Regions from separate parts of the Streptomyces sp. NPDC012935 genome, predicted to be linked through region 3. Evidence: riboswitches for the same ligand, from Rfam matches in the RefSeq annotation. Region 3 holds a riboswitch; each other region holds the start of a gene.
What was found. A riboswitch is a leader RNA that binds a small molecule or an ion and turns the genes downstream of it on or off. The one in region 3 is predicted to bind cobalamin.
Positions count from the first base shown of each region.

Region 1: linked by a shared signal. The riboswitch ahead of ACFY5C_RS30990 (ribonucleoside-diphosphate reductase subunit alpha) and the one ahead of ACFY5C_RS04215 (energy-coupling factor ABC transporter permease) in region 3 are both predicted to bind cobalamin.
Region 2: linked by a shared signal. The riboswitch ahead of ACFY5C_RS14445 (cobalamin biosynthesis protein) and the one ahead of ACFY5C_RS04215 (energy-coupling factor ABC transporter permease) in region 3 are both predicted to bind cobalamin.

Region 1 is NZ_JBIBBC010000015.1:208,235-213,067, reverse strand. Features, by position in the region: gene ACFY5C_RS30995 (ribonucleotide-diphosphate reductase subunit beta) at 1-536, opposite strand, end outside; gene ACFY5C_RS30990 (ribonucleoside-diphosphate reductase subunit alpha) at 536-2,923, opposite strand; cobalamin riboswitch at 3,047-3,221, opposite strand; partial or broken gene ACFY5C_RS30985 (hypothetical protein) at 3,240-3,551, opposite strand; gene ACFY5C_RS30980 (ATP-binding protein) at 3,707-4,833, shown strand, end outside.
Region 2 is NZ_JBIBBC010000005.1:55,162-59,994, forward strand. Features, by position in the region: gene ACFY5C_RS14425 (class II aldolase/adducin family protein) at 1-127, opposite strand, end outside; gene ACFY5C_RS14430 (lysozyme) at 336-1,085, shown strand; gene ACFY5C_RS14435 (anion permease) at 1,250-2,482, shown strand; gene ACFY5C_RS14440 (hypothetical protein) at 2,535-2,756, shown strand; cobalamin riboswitch at 2,872-3,014, shown strand; gene ACFY5C_RS14445 (cobalamin biosynthesis protein) at 3,115-4,056, shown strand; gene ACFY5C_RS14450 (cobyric acid synthase) at 4,053-4,833, shown strand, end outside.
Region 3 is NZ_JBIBBC010000001.1:962,614-967,446, forward strand. Features, by position in the region: gene ACFY5C_RS04205 (amino acid adenylation domain-containing protein) at 1-25, opposite strand, end outside; gene ACFY5C_RS04210 (Pls/PosA family non-ribosomal peptide synthetase) at 22-2,544, opposite strand; cobalamin riboswitch at 2,732-2,918, shown strand; gene ACFY5C_RS04215 (energy-coupling factor ABC transporter permease) at 2,948-3,649, shown strand; gene ACFY5C_RS04220 (energy-coupling factor ABC transporter substrate-binding protein) at 3,646-4,026, shown strand; gene cbiQ (cobalt ECF transporter T component CbiQ) at 4,033-4,782, shown strand; gene ACFY5C_RS04230 (ATP-binding cassette domain-containing protein) at 4,779-4,833, shown strand, end outside.

The DNA of each region.
Region 1 (4,833 bases), on a different contig from region 3:
TCGATGCACGCGGCGAAGCAGATCAGGTTGAGCAGGAAGCGACGCCGGTCGGCCTTGGTCTGCAGGCTCTCCAGCTTCTCGACCTCGTTGATCCACTTGAAGCAGAACTCGGCCTTCTCGCGGATGGACGGGATGTTCTCGACGGCGTCGAAGGCCGCCGCCCGGTCCTGCGGGTCGGGCAGATAGGTGTCGAGCAGCGTCAAGTAGAACTGGACGTGCACGGCTTCCTCGAAGAGCTGCCTGCTCAGGTACAGGCGCGCCTCGGGGGAGTTGATGTGCTTGTACAGCGTCAGCACCAGGTTGTTCGCCACGATCGAGTCGCCCGTCGCGAAGAACGCGACCAGCCGGCCGATCATGTGCTGCTCGCCCTCGGACAGCTTCGCCAGGTCGGCGACGTCCGAGTGGAGGTCGACCTCCTCGACGGTCCAGGTGTTCTTGATGGCGTCCCGGTAGCGCTCGTAGAAGTCCGGGTAGCGCATGGGGCGCAGGGTCAGCTCGAAGCCCGGGTCGAGAAGGTTGGTGTTACGGCTGGTCATTACTGGCAGGCCTCGCAGGACTCGGGGTTTTCCAGGGAGCAGGCGACGGCGTCGGGCTCGGCGACCTGCTGGACGGGGATGGTCTTCTCGGGCTGGGCGGCCCGGCCCTGGGCGGCGCGGGCGATGCGGGTCGCCGGGCGCGAGCGCAGGTAGTACGTCGTCTTCAGGCCCGACTTCCAGGCGTACGCGTACATCGAGGAGAGCTTGCCGATGGTCGGCGTCTCCAGGAACAGGTTCAGGGACTGGGCCTGGTCGAGGAACGGGGTCCGCGCCGCCGCCATGTCGATCAGACCGCGCTGCGGGATCTCCCACGCCGTGCGGTACAGCCGCCGCACGTCCTCGGGGATCCAGGCGAACTCCTGCACCGAGCCGTTCGCCTCACGCAGCGCCTCACGGGTGCGGGCGTCCCAGACGCCGAGCTCCTTGAGCTCGTTGACCAGGTAGGAGTTGACCTGGAGGAACTCGCCGGAGAGCGTCTCGCGTTTGAACAGGTTGGAGACCTGCGGCTCGATGCACTCGTAGACACCCGCGATCGACGCGATGGTCGCGGTGGGCGCGATGGCGAGCAGAAGGGAGTTGCGCATGCCGGTGGTGGCGATACGGCTGCGCAGGGCCGACCAGCGCTCCGGCCAGGTCAGCTCGACGTCGTAGTGGTCGGGGTGCAGGACACCGCGGGCGGTACGGGTCTTCTCCCACGCCGGCAGCGGGCCGTTGCGCTCGGCGAGGTCGGCGGAGGCCTCGTAGGCGGCGAGCATGATGCGCTCGGCGATCCGGGCGGACAGGGCCTTCGCCTCGGCGGAGTCGAAGGGCAGGCGCAGCTTGAAGAAGACGTCCTGCAGGCCCATCGCGCCGAGCCCGACCGGCCGCCACTTGGCGTTCGACCGGCCCGCCTGCTCGGTCGGGTAGAAGTTGATGTCGACGACCCGGTCGAGGAACGTGACGGCCGTGCGGACGGTCGCGTCGAGCCGCTCCCAGTCGATGTCGCCGGTCATGGTGTTCACGAAGGCGCCGAGGTTGACCGACCCCAGGTTGCAGACCGCCGTCTCCCCGTCGTCCGTGACCTCCAGGATCTCCGTGCAGAGGTTGGAGGAGTGGACGACATGGCCCGGCAGGGCCGTCTGGTTGGCGGTGCGGTTGGCGGCGTCCTTGAAGGTCATCCAGCCGTTGCCGGTCTGCGCGAGGGTGCGCATCATGCGGCCGTACAGATCACGGGCGGGGATGGTCTTCTTCGCGAGCCCCGCCGCCTCCGCCTTGCGGTACGCCTCGTCGAACTCGTCGCCCCACAGGTCGACGAGATCCGGCACGTCCGACGGCGAGAACAGCGACCACGGCTCGTCGGCGTTGACCCGGCGCATGAACTCGTCCGGGACCCAGTGCGCGAGGTTCAGGTTGTGCGTACGGCGGGCGTCCTCACCGGTGTTGTCGCGCAGCTCCAGGAACTCCTCGATGTCGGAGTGCCAGGTCTCCAGGTACACCGCGGCCGCACCCTTGCGCCGGCCGCCCTGGTTCACCGCGGCGACCGAGGCGTCGAGGGTCTTCAGGAACGGCACGATGCCGTTGGAGTGACCGTTGGTGCCGCGGATCAGCGAACCCCGGGACCGGATACGGGAGTACGAAAGACCGATGCCGCCCGCGTGCTTGGAGAGGCGGGCGACCTGGTGGTAGCGGTCGTAGATGGAGTCCAGCTCGTCCTTGGGGGAGTCGAGGAGGTAGCAGGACGACATCTGGGGATGCCGGGTGCCGGAGTTGAAGAGGGTGGGGGAGGAGGGGAGGTAGTCGAGGCGGCTCATGAGCCCGTAGAGCGCGGCGACTTCGTCCACCGACCGGGCGGTGTCGTCCTCGGCGAGACCGGCGGCGACGCGCAGCATGAAGTGCTGGGGCGTCTCGACGACCTTGCGGGTGATGGGGTGCCGCAGGAGGTACCGGCTGTGCAGGGTGCGCAGGCCGAAGTAGCCGAAGCGGTCGTCGCCGTCCATGTCGACCAGGGCGTCGAGGCGGGCCGCGTGCAGGCGCACGAACTCGGCGGTCCGGTCGGCGATGAGGCCCTCACGGTGCCCGACCGCGACCGACCCGGTGAAGGACGTGACGCCCTGCGAGGCGGCCTCGGCGGCGATGGAGAGGGTCAGCAGCCGGGCGGCGAGCCTCGAGTAGGCGGGGTCCTCGGAGATCAGGCCGGCCGCCGCTTCGGTGGCCAGCTCGCGCAGCTCCGCCTCGTCCGCGAACGCGGACCGGCCGCGCAGCGCGGCGGCGGCGACCCGGCCGGGGTCGGCGTCGGGGAGGTCGGCGGTCAGCTCGGTCAGGGTCCGCAGCAAGGCGGTTCCCGGGGCGTCCTCGTCCGTAGGGACGGTCGGGACGGCTGAGGCCGGATCTGCTGGCGCGATGGTCACGTGGGGGCTCTCCCTCGCTCGGCACGGGGGCCTCGGCGAGGGCAGGGGGCAGCACACGAGCGCACACGGCGTCGCGTCCACCGGCCCATTCCGCGAGGCCCGGACGTCGGGCGCACCGGCCGGGTGGCCGGGCGCGCTGTCGGCAGGTCCTCGGACTGACTCCTGCGCATGCCGGTCCTGGGAACAGACATGCACAAGTACACCGTTGCGGGACAGTTCCGGATTCGCACCGGATTCCCCTGCGGCGACAGCGAGCATGAGCATACATCTTGTGCTCACCCGCCACGCCACCCCCAGATGTTGTGTCGCGCTGGTTTCAGAGCGTCAACTCGTAGGTGAGGAGAGTGATGTAGATCCGGGCGTGCATGGCTCGCTGGGTCGACAGGACGATGCGTACGCAGCCCTCCGTGGCGCGGGCGCGGGCGCGAGCGCGGTCGCTACGGGCGCGCACGTGCGGGCTGCCTCGCCAGGGGGCCGCCGGACGGGACGAAGGTCACCCCGCCCAGCAGTTGGCGGTCCGCGTGACCACCACCTCGGCGGCGGCCGCGCGCTTGGAGTATTTCCTGGTGGTGAACTCGCCGGGCGCGTCGAACTCGCCGGGATCCGTCGGCCGGATCGCGATGTCCATACGCCCGAGTCTGCCGGACCGGTCCCGGGGACGGCCCAGGGTTTTCGCCGAGGGCCGCCGGGTTGCGGGGAGTTCCGGGAGTGCTTCTATGGAGATAGGTGTCGGCGCTCCGCGGTCGCTCCGTTTCGAGAGTCCTCCTCGGAAGGAGACGAACGATGACGAGGGTCGTCCGTCGCCCGCCCGGCAAGAAGCGACCGCGCAACGCGCCGATGGCGACGCTGGCTCCGAGACGGGCGGGCACCTGGGTCAGGCAGGGGTTCGTGGCCCATTGGCACCGGCTGACGATCCGCCTGGAGGCTCGCGGCGGCACCACCCGCCCCAGGAAGTGGCGCCGGTGGTTCACCTACACCAACGTCACCCGGGCCATCTGGACGGTGGCCGCGCTCGCCTTGCTCGCGTGGGTGGTGGAGGGCCTGTACATCCTGATCTCGAGCAACACGACCAGCTTCGAGAAGTGGCGGCAGGGCAATGACGGATTCGAGACCGTCCTGCGCTTCCTCGGCCCGGTGCTCGCCGCGTCGCTCGCCGCCACCCTCTTTCTGTTCTGGTGGTACCGGTGGACCAAGCGGCGCTATCTCGCAAAGGCACGGGACGATCCCCACCGACTGGTGCTCACCGCCGGCCCGGACGCCACCGAGATCGTAGGCAGGGAGGAGATCGCCCAGGTCATCGCCGAACGGCTGCGCGAGCGCGACACGCGCCGTCCCTATCTGCTGGTCGGCGGTGTCGGCGTGGGCAAGACCGCCGTCCTGGTACGGCTCACCGAACTGCTGGCGGAGCAGAACGCCGTACCGGTGCCGATCCGGCTGCGGGACGCGAACGGCGGCACCGACCTGAACTTCGAACGCATGGCCAAGCAGCGCTTCATAGACGAGGCACCCCGGGGCATCCTCGCGCGCACCAAGACCGAGCGGGTCTGGCAGCAACTGCTCGCCGACGACAAACCCGTCGTCATCGCCGATGGACTGGAGGAGGCTCTCCTCGGCGACGGCCTCGAACAGAACCGGGACAACATCATCCGGCGAGCCATCGAGCGCGCCTACGAGGAGAAGCTGCCCCTCGTCATCGCCTCCCGTCCGCACAGCCCGCTGGAGAGCACCCCGGCCGCGATCGTCGAGCTGGAACCGCTCAGCGAGGAGGAGGCGTTGCGGTTCGTCCAGGCACGCGTTCCGGAGACGGACGAACGCCGCGTGGACTGGATCGTGGAGACGGCGGAGGTGACCGAGTCGCCCGTCTACCTCCAGATCGCCCGCGAACTGCACCGCCACGGCGCCCTGGAGCA
Region 2 (4,833 bases), on a different contig from region 3:
TCGCCACGAGGGCCTCCCAGGCCTCCGCCTCCTCGGGGCGCGCACTGCGGCCCCACGACTCCCCCACTTCCTGTGCGCCCTCCCGCGTGTCCCGCGCGCCCCGCTGGTCCCGCCGCTCCTCAGCCATGCGGCGATCCTGCCAGGCGTGGCCGCGGCACGGCACCAAGTCACCGCCGGGCCGGGGCACTTTAGGGGAGGAGGACCGGCGTCCGGCAGGGCACATACCTGGACATAACCCTCCACCCCCCACCTTGGCCTGGGATCGATCAGGATTCAACGATCTTCCCGTAGCCTCTGGCTGATTTGTCGTGCACGCCGCCATTCCGGGGGGAAATATGGCCCGTGATCGCAAACCGTCCCGTCACCGCTCCCGCCTTCTGGCGATATCCGTCGCAGCGCTCACGCTCGGCGGGACCGCACTCGCCGAGATACCGGCCGCGGCGGCCGGCAAGCCCAAGGGCCATGACGTCTCTTCCCACCAGAAGAACGTCAACTGGCAGAGCGCGAAGAGCAAGGGCGCCAAGTTCGTCTACGTCAAGGCGACCGAGTCCCACACCTACCGCAACCCCTACTTCGGCCAGCAGTACAACGGCTCCCGCAACGCGGGCCTGATACGCGGCGCGTACCACTTCGCGCTGCCGAACAAGTCGCCGGGCAGGACGCAGGCCGCGTACTTCGTGCGCAACGGCGGCGACTGGCGGTCCGACGGCTGGACCCTGCCACCCGCTCTCGACATCGAGTACAACCCCTACAGCAGGCACAAGTGCTACGGGCTGAGCAAGGCGAAGATGGTCAGCTGGATCCAGTCCTTCAGCAACGAGGTCAAGCGGCTGACCGGCCGTCGCCCGGTGATCTACACCACCACGCACTGGTGGAACAACTGCACCGGCGGCAGCCGCGCCTTCGCCTCGAATCACGCGCTGTGGATAGCGCGCTACAACTCCTCCAGCGCGGGGGCGCTGCCGGCCGGATGGCGGTTCTGGACCATCTGGCAGTACGACAACGGCAGCGGAAGCCTGCCGGGTGACCAGAATCTCTTCAACGGGTCCATGACCCAGCTGAGGAAGTTCGCCCGAGGCTACTGACCTTGCGGCGCCTGGGCCGCGCGACGGCCGAGGGACGGGGGCCTCGCCCACCGGACGATTAACCCCCTCCCGCGGACACCGTGCGGCTCACCCCAGTTCATCTTCCGTTCACTCAGGTTACTTACGTTCGTCCGGCCAATGACCTCGAACGATTGCCTGGGTAAATGGAAAACTTCTCGCTGATCCTCGCGATTGTGGTGGTAACCGCACTCGCGTTCGATTTCACGAACGGTTTCCACGACACCGCCAACGCGATGGCCACCACCATCTCGACCGGTGCGCTCAAGCCCAAGGTCGCGGTGGCCATGTCCGCCGCGCTGAACCTTGTCGGCGCCTTCCTCTCCGTGGAGGTCGCCAACACGATCTCCAAAGGTCTCGTCGACGAGACCGGCATCCGTCCCGAGGTCATCTTCGCCGCGCTGGTCGGCGCGATCCTCTGGAACCTGCTGACCTGGCTGGTGGGCCTGCCCTCCAGCTCCTCGCACGCGCTGATGGGCGGTCTGATCGGCGCCACCATCGCCTCGGCCGGCGTCGGCGCGGTCCACGGCGACGCGCTCGTCACCAAGGTGCTGATCCCGGCGATCGCCGCCCCGCTGGTCGCGGGCATCGCGGCGCTGCTGGCCACCCGCCTGACCTACTCGCTCGGCAAGAAGGCCGACGGCGAGTCCGCCAAGAAGGGCTACCGCGCCGGCCAGATCGCCTCGGCCGGCCTGGTCTCCCTGGCCCACGGCACCAACGACGCGCAGAAGACCATGGGCATCATCACCCTCGCCCTGGTCGCCGGCGGCACCCTCGCCCCCGACTCCGACCCGCCCATGTGGGTCATCCTCTCCGCGGGCCTGGCCATCGCGCTCGGCACCTACCTCGGCGGCTGGCGCATCATCCGCACCATGGGCAAGGGCCTGACCGACCTTCAGCCGCAGCAGGGCTTCGCCGCCCAGACCAGCGCGGCCACCGTCATCCTGGCCTCCTCCCACCTCGGCTTCTCCCTGTCCACCACGCACTCCGTCTCCGGCGCGGTGATGGGCGCGGGCCTCGGCCGCAAGGGCGGTGTGGTCCGCTGGTCGACGGCGACCCGCATGTTCGTCGCCTGGGGCCTGACCCTCCCGGCCGCCGCGCTGGTCGGCGCGATCGCCGAGTACGTGACGGGCTTCGGCGCCTGGGGCACCGCCGTCGTCGCGGTGTTCCTGGTCGCCTCCAGCGCCGCGATCTGGAAGATCTCCCGCCGTGAGGTCATCGACCACACCAACGTCAACGAGTCCGACGAGCCGGCCGGCGTGGTGACCACGGCCATGGCCGCCGTGACCCCGCCGCCCGCGGGCATGGCGACCGAGGAACTCACGGCCACCATCCCGGCCCAGTCCTCGGAGCCGGAGCCTTCGAAGGCCACGGTCTGACGCACCCGGTCACTCCAGTCACTCCCCCTCACACACTCAGGAAAGCAGAAGCATGAAGATCGACTGGGCGGCACTCGGCTCCGTCTTCGGCGTCAGCCTCGTGGTCACCGTGGCCCTGGTGGGCCTGTTCACCCTCGGCATCGCAGGCCTGTCCCGGCGCGAACGGGCCGCGGCCCAGGGCGACTCGGCCTCTCTCGCGGTCACGGGTGCGTACGCGTGCTTCGCGGCATGCGCGGCGGCAGTGGCGTACGGCATCTATCTGATCGTGGCCTGACGCACGACGCGCATCACCTGAAACACCCGAGGTGCGGGACGGATCACCGTCCCGCACCTCACTGCTGTGTGGGCCTTCGCACACTCTCCCTTCGCAGGTCAACGGCAAGTTGACGGCCGTTCCAACCCCGTGGTGGACTGCCGGAGCCATGTGCGGCGGCAGGAGAGGAAGCCGGTGTGAATCCGGCGCGGTCCCGCCACTGTCACCGGGGTAGACACCCCCGGGAGCCAGGAACTCTCACCGCCGGTCTCGTCGAACCAGGGCGTGGACACCCTGAGTGAGGACATAACGCGATGCTCGCCTGCCGATCGACATGCAGAACCGGACCCTCGTCTGACTCGACGCTCGGCTGACCCCGATGCGTGCCGATCGCGTCTTCGCGTACGGCGCCGCCGCCGGACTTCTCGGTGATCTGCTGCTCGGCGATCCTCGCCGGGGACACCCGGTCGCCGTGTTCGGGCGGACCGCCGCCGCCGTGGAACGGGTGTTGTGGCGTGACCACCGCGCATGGGGTGCGGTGCACACCGCCGTGTGCGCCGGTGGCGCCGTGGCCCTCGGCGCCACCGCAGCTCGTCTCGTACGTACGTCCCCCGCCACCGCCGTCGCGCTGACCGGCGCCGCCACCTGGGCGGTCGTCGGGGGGACTTCGCTCGCCCGGGAGGCCCGGGTCATCGGGCAGGCGCTCGAAGCGGGGGACATCGAGGGCGCACGTGCCCGGCTGCCGCATCTGTGCGGGCGGGATCCGCAGGCGCTGGACGCGGACGGGATCGCGCGGGCCGTCGTGGAGTCCGTCGCCGAGAACACCTCCGACGCGGTGGTGGGGGCCCTGGTGTGGGGCGCCGTGGCAGGCGTTCCCGGGCTGGTCGGGTTCCGGGCCGTGAACACACTCGACGCCATGGTGGGGCACAAGTCGCCCAAGTACCGGCGGTACGGCTGGGCTTCGGCCAGGCTCGACGACCTGGCGGGGTGGCCGGGATCCCGGCTGACCGCCGTACTCGCCGCCGTCGCCGGGGGTGACCCCCGTGGGGCGGTACGAGCGTGGCGCGCCGACGCCGCCAAGCATCCGAGCCCCAACGCCGGGCCCGTGGAGGCCTCGTTCGCGGGGGCGCTCGGGGTGCGGCTGGGCGGGACGCTGTCGTACGGCGGACGCGTCGAGCATCGGCCCGTGCTGAACGGGGACGGGCGGGCCGTGGGCACGCAGGACATCGAACGGGCCGTACGGCTGTCGAAGCGCGTCGGCTGGCTGGCGCTCGGCGTCTGTGCCGTCGCGCGCCGCATCGCGAAGGGACGTACCTCATGACGGGCGGTGGTCTCCTTGTCGCCGGCACCACATCCGACGCCGGCAAGAGCGTCGTCACCGCCGGGATCTGCCGATGGCTGGTGCGGCAGGGAGTGAAGGTCGCGCCGTTCAAGGCGCAGAACATGTCCCTCAACTCGTTCGTCACGCGTGAGGGCGCCGAGATCGGACGGGCCCAGGCCATGCAGGCACAGGCCTGCCGGGTCGAGCCGACCGCGCTGATGAATCCCGTGCTGCTCAAGCCCGGTGGGGAGCAGAGCAGTCAGGTCGTGCTGCTGGGCAAGCCGGTGGGTGAGCTGAGCGCACGCGGCTTCTTCGGGGGGTCTGGGGAGTCGTCCCCCGGGAAGAGGCTGCACGGCGGGCGGCAGGAGCAGCTGCTCGGGACCGTGCTCGACTGTCTCGCCGAGTTGCGGGGCACGTATGACGCGGTGATCTGTGAGGGGGCCGGCTCGCCGGCCGAGATCAATCTGCGGCGGACCGACATCGTCAACATGGGTATCGCCCGCAATGCCGGGCTGCCCGTGCTGGTGGTGGGTGACATCGACCGCGGGGGCGTGTTCGCCTCCTTCTTCGGGACGATCGCCCTGCTCTCGCCCGAGGACCAGGCGCTCGTCGCCGGGTTCCTGGTGAACAAGTTCCGCGGGGACGTCAGCCTCCTGGAGCCGGGGCTCGACATGCTGCTGGGCCTCACCGGACGGCACACCTACGGCGTCCTCCCCTTCCAGCACGGCCTCGGCATCGACGAGGAGGACGGACTGCGGGTGTCCCTGCGCGGGACCG
Region 3 (4,833 bases):
TTGTCGTCGATGCCGGGGATGTCATGGGGCCGACCTCACCTCGTCGTCGCTGTACGAGCGGATCGGCCGTGCCGGATTGCCGCCCCACCAGGCCTCCTGCGGGACCGTCTCGCCCTTCATCAGGAAGGAGTCCGGGGCGAGCACCGCACCGTCGCCCACCGTCACGCCGTAGTGGACGAAAGCGCCGACCCCGAGGGTGCATCCGGAGCCGACCGTGCTCCGGTCGGACTTGAAGGCGCCGTCCTCCTGCGAGTGGCACTGGACCACGCTGCCCTGATTGAGCGTGCAGCCGTCCCCGATGGCGGCCATGGCCCGTTCCGTCAGATGGCAGCCGTCGTCGAAGACCATGCGGCCGAGCCGCACCCCGAGCAGTCGCCAGACGGCGTTCTTGAACGGGGTGCCGTTGAGCATCCTCACGTACGTCTCCGACGGCACCTTCCAGTAGCGCTCGTGCTGCCAGAAGTCCGGGGTGTAGATCGAGCAGAACAGGGGCCTGAGGGGGCGGACCGCTGTCACGACGCGTTCGACCAGCACGAAGTACGTGATGGTGAACAGCACGACAACGACATCGGCCAGCATGATCCCGGACACGCCGAGCGGCCCGTACATCTCCGCGGCCGCCGTGACGAGCAGGATGATTGCGAAGGCAAATATCCAGCGCGACAGCAGGTACCACGCCATCGTGGCGACGTTGTGCCTGTTCTTTGCGGCAAGGCCGTGCCGCAGCTCCTCATGGCCCTTGAGCCGGTCGAACGTGCTGTCCCGCAGGACCGAACGCGGAATCTCGAAGCTGGGCGAGCCCAGCAGCCCGACACCCTCGCGGACCTCCCCGTCGACCGGCACCATCACCTTCGTCGCGAGCAGGCAGTTGTCGCCGGTCCTGCCCCGCGTGGGGTACGCGATCCGGTTCCCGAGGAAGTTGCGCGGCCCGATCGACACCCGGGACACCCGGAACGCCGTACTGGAGAAGTCGGCGTTCATCATCGACAGGCCGTCGGCGACCATCGTCCCGCGCCCGACAGAGCTCAGATACGGCGTCTCGTGCTTCATCTCCGTGCCGAAGTTCGACCCGGTCTGCTGGACGCGGGAGAGGTCGTACCCGAGGCCCCGCAGGTAGTGGACGATGGCGGAGCTGTCACCGAACAGGCGCTTGAGGAACTTCCAGTTGGTCAGGAGCGTGATCGTCCGGTGCACCTCGAAGTGGAAGCCGTACAGACGGTAGGTCCTGCCCGGCGTGATGGTCAGGCTGAGCAGGCGGGGAAGGGCGGTCAGGACGAGGAGACCGGCGGGCACGGCGCCGAAGACGAGCACGAAGGACATCGCCAGGGCCTCGAGGTAGAAAGTCCAGTCGGCGAAGACCGCGGGCCCCGGCTCCAGTGCCGTGCTGAGCTGCGGGACCTCGACGAGCAGTGCGGCGACGCCGCCGACCGCCAGGGGTATGTACACGACCAGCGCGAGCAGCAGCTGCAGAGCACTGTGGGTCGCTCTGCGCACCGCGCCGCAGCGGACCTGCCCCACCACCTGGTAGTCCACGTCGGCCCGCTGCGCCGGTGACCCGTGCCAGTGCTCGCCGTCGGGCACCGCCTGTCCACGGTGCAGCGAGGAGGCGTGGCCGAGCTGTGCCCCGTCACCGAGCGCTGTGTCGATGTCGAGGACCGTGGCCTCGCTGACCAGCACGTTCCTGCCGAGGGTGACCGGGCCGGTCTGGATCAGCCCGGCGTGCGCCCGATAGCAGGAGAAGAACGAGTCCTTGCGGACGACCGCACCGTCACCGATGGAGAGCAGATCGGTGCACACGGGCACGTTCCGGGAGAGGACCACGGCCCCCCGTCCGACCTTCGCGCCCAGCGCCCTGAGGTAGAGCAGGTAGAGCGGGGAACCGCTGAACAGCACCATCGGATCCGCCCGCACCAGCGTCTTGACGATCCAGAAGCGGACGTACCTGACGCTCCAGACGGGGATGTGCTGAGGCTTCCACCGGCCTACGAGGGTCCACTTCACGAGTACGGGCAGGACACAGAGGGCCAAGAAGGCCGCACCCCCGAACAGGACCGAGCGCAGATACACATCGACCACGCCCGATCCGGCGGAAATCCACCCGTAGCCCAGGGCGGTGCCGAAGGCGAGGAGGTAGGCGTACGCCAGGAAGGCGAGGAACTGGAGCGCACCGCAGAGAACGTACTGCCGCATGCCCGCCGCGGACCGGCCCGGCGCCGAAGCCGGGGCCGGTGACTCCCGTGCGGGAGCCGCGGCCGCGGGTTCCGTCCGCGACATCGGCTCGGCATCCGCGAGCGCCGTCGCCAGGCTCCTGATCGTCGGGTGCCGATAGACGTCCCTCATCGACACCGACGGCAGATCCGCACGCTTCCTGACTCGTGCACAGAAGTGCGCCATCACCAGCGAGTCGGCGCCCAGGTCGTCGAAGAAGTGACCGTCGACCGGCACCTGCTCGCTCCGCACGACCTCGGCCAGCACCGCGGCGAGGGTCCTCTCGATGGCGGCCGGTTCATCGCACCCGTCCAGCAGGGCCGTGGATTCCTCCATGCACTTGATTCGGCGCCGCAACGCGGACAGATCGCCATATTCAAAACTTCTTATGACTGATCCGCATTCGATTACCCAGGGTGTACATGTTGTTGCGGAGTCGGCGGCCCGCCCAACTCGGCCGTGGGGCGCGCGAACGCCCCTTTCACGCCCCCGAGGCGCGCTTGTCAGCCACCCTGTGCGGGCACTACTGTCACCACGCCTTGGTGAACGGGAAATCCGGTGTGATGCCGGTGCGGCCCTCGCCACTGTGAATCGGGAAGTCCGGCTCCGGCCCTCACGGGCAGCCACTGGGTCCTTCGGGACCCGGGAAGGCGGAGCACGGGCGGTGGTACCCGTCAGCCAGGAGACCGGCCAAGGCGCGTCAACCATCCACGAGGTGCTGGAGAGGGTCTGCTGAGCCATGCACATAGCCGAGGGTTTCCTCCCGCCGGCGCACGCGGTCGCCTGGGGCGTCGCGTCCGCTCCGTTCGTCGTCCACGGAGTCCGTTCGCTCACCCGTGAGGTCAGGGAGCACCCCGAGAGCACGCTGCTCCTCGGCGCCTCCGGAGCCTTCACGTTCGTCCTGTCCGCGCTGAAGCTGCCCTCGGTCACCGGCAGCTGCTCGCATCCCACCGGCACCGGGCTGGGCGCCATTCTGTTCCGGCCGCCGATCATGGCGGTCCTGGGCACCATCACGCTGCTCTTCCAGGCGCTGCTGCTCGCGCACGGCGGCCTGACCACGCTCGGTGCCAACGTCTTCTCCATGGCGATCGTCGGCCCCTGGGCCGGATACGCGATCTACAAACTGCTGCGCCGCTACGACGTGCCGCTGATGGTGGCGGTGTTCTTCGGGGCGTTCGTCGCCGACCTCTCCACCTACTGCGTCACCAGCGTCCAGCTGGCGCTGGCGTTCCCCGACCCGAGCAGCGGATTCCTGGGCGCGCTCGGCAAGTTCGGCTCCATCTTCGCCGTCACCCAGATCCCCCTCGCGGTGAGCGAGGGACTGCTCACGGTGCTCGTGATGCGGCTGCTGGTGCAGTCCAGCAAGGGCGAGCTGACCCGGCTGGGCGTGCTCCTCACCAAGAGGCAGTCCCGGACCGAGACCGAGGCGGTGGCCCGATGAGCAAGAACACGAAGATCAACGTCCTGCTGCTGCTCGTCGTGGCCGCGCTCGCGGTCCTGCCGCTCGCTTTCGGCCTCGGCGATCACAAGGAGGAGCCCTTCACGGGCGCCGACGCCGAGGCGGAGACCGCGATCACCGAGATCAAGCCGGACTACGAACCCTGGTTCTCACCGCTGTACGAGCCGCCGTCCGGTGAGATCGAGTCGGCGCTGTTCGCCCTCCAGGCCGCCCTCGGCGCCGGCGTCCTCGCCTACTACTTCGGCGTGCACCGGGGCAGGCGCCAGGGCGAGCAGCGGGCGCTGGAGCGGGCACGGGACACCGGGGGCGCGGCCTGCGGCACCGCGGCCGCCGAGGAGTCCACGGCCGAAAGGGCCTGATCACTCGTGCTGCCGATCGACGCGGCGGCGCACAGCAGTCGCTGGCGCCGCCGCCACCCGGTGGACAAGGCCGTCCTCGGGCTCGGTCTCACCGTGCTCGCGATCTCGCTGCCGCCCTGGCCGGGCGCGGCCCTGGTGCTCCTGACGTCCCTCGTGGTGCTGCTGGGACCCGCGGGCGTGCCGGGCCGGCGGCTGTGGCGTGCCTATCGCGTGCCGCTGGGCTTCTGCGTGACCGGCGCGGTCACCCTGCTCGTCCAGGTGGGCGGGCCGCAGGGCTTCGTGTCCCTCGCCCACGACGGGCCGCTGCTGGCGGGGGAACTGCTGCTGCGCACCTCGGCGGCCTCGCTCGGGGTGCTGCTGTTCGCCTTCACCACGCCCATGTCCGACCTGCTGCCCCGCCTGGTGAAGGCGGGGGTGCCCGCGCCTGTCGTGGACGTCGCCCTGGTGACGTACCGCATGAGCTTCCTGCTCCTGGACTCGGTGCGCCGTATCCGGGAAGCCCAGGCCGCCCGGCTGGGGCACATGAGCCGGGCCGCGGAGTGGCGTTCCCTGGCCGGGCTCGGCGCGACCGCCTTCGTGCGGGCCTTCGACCGGGCCACCCGGCTCCAGGCCGGGCTCGCCGGGCGCGGCTACGACGGCACCCTGCGTGTCCTGGTGCCCGAGGCCCGCGTGTCCGTCCGCTTCACGGCCGCGAGTTGCGCCCTCCTCGCAGCGCTGGCCACCCTCACCCTCGTACTGGAGAAGGCCCTGCCATGAGCGAGCCCACCGCCCTGGTCGCCCTGCGGGGCGCGTCCTACGCCTACGAGG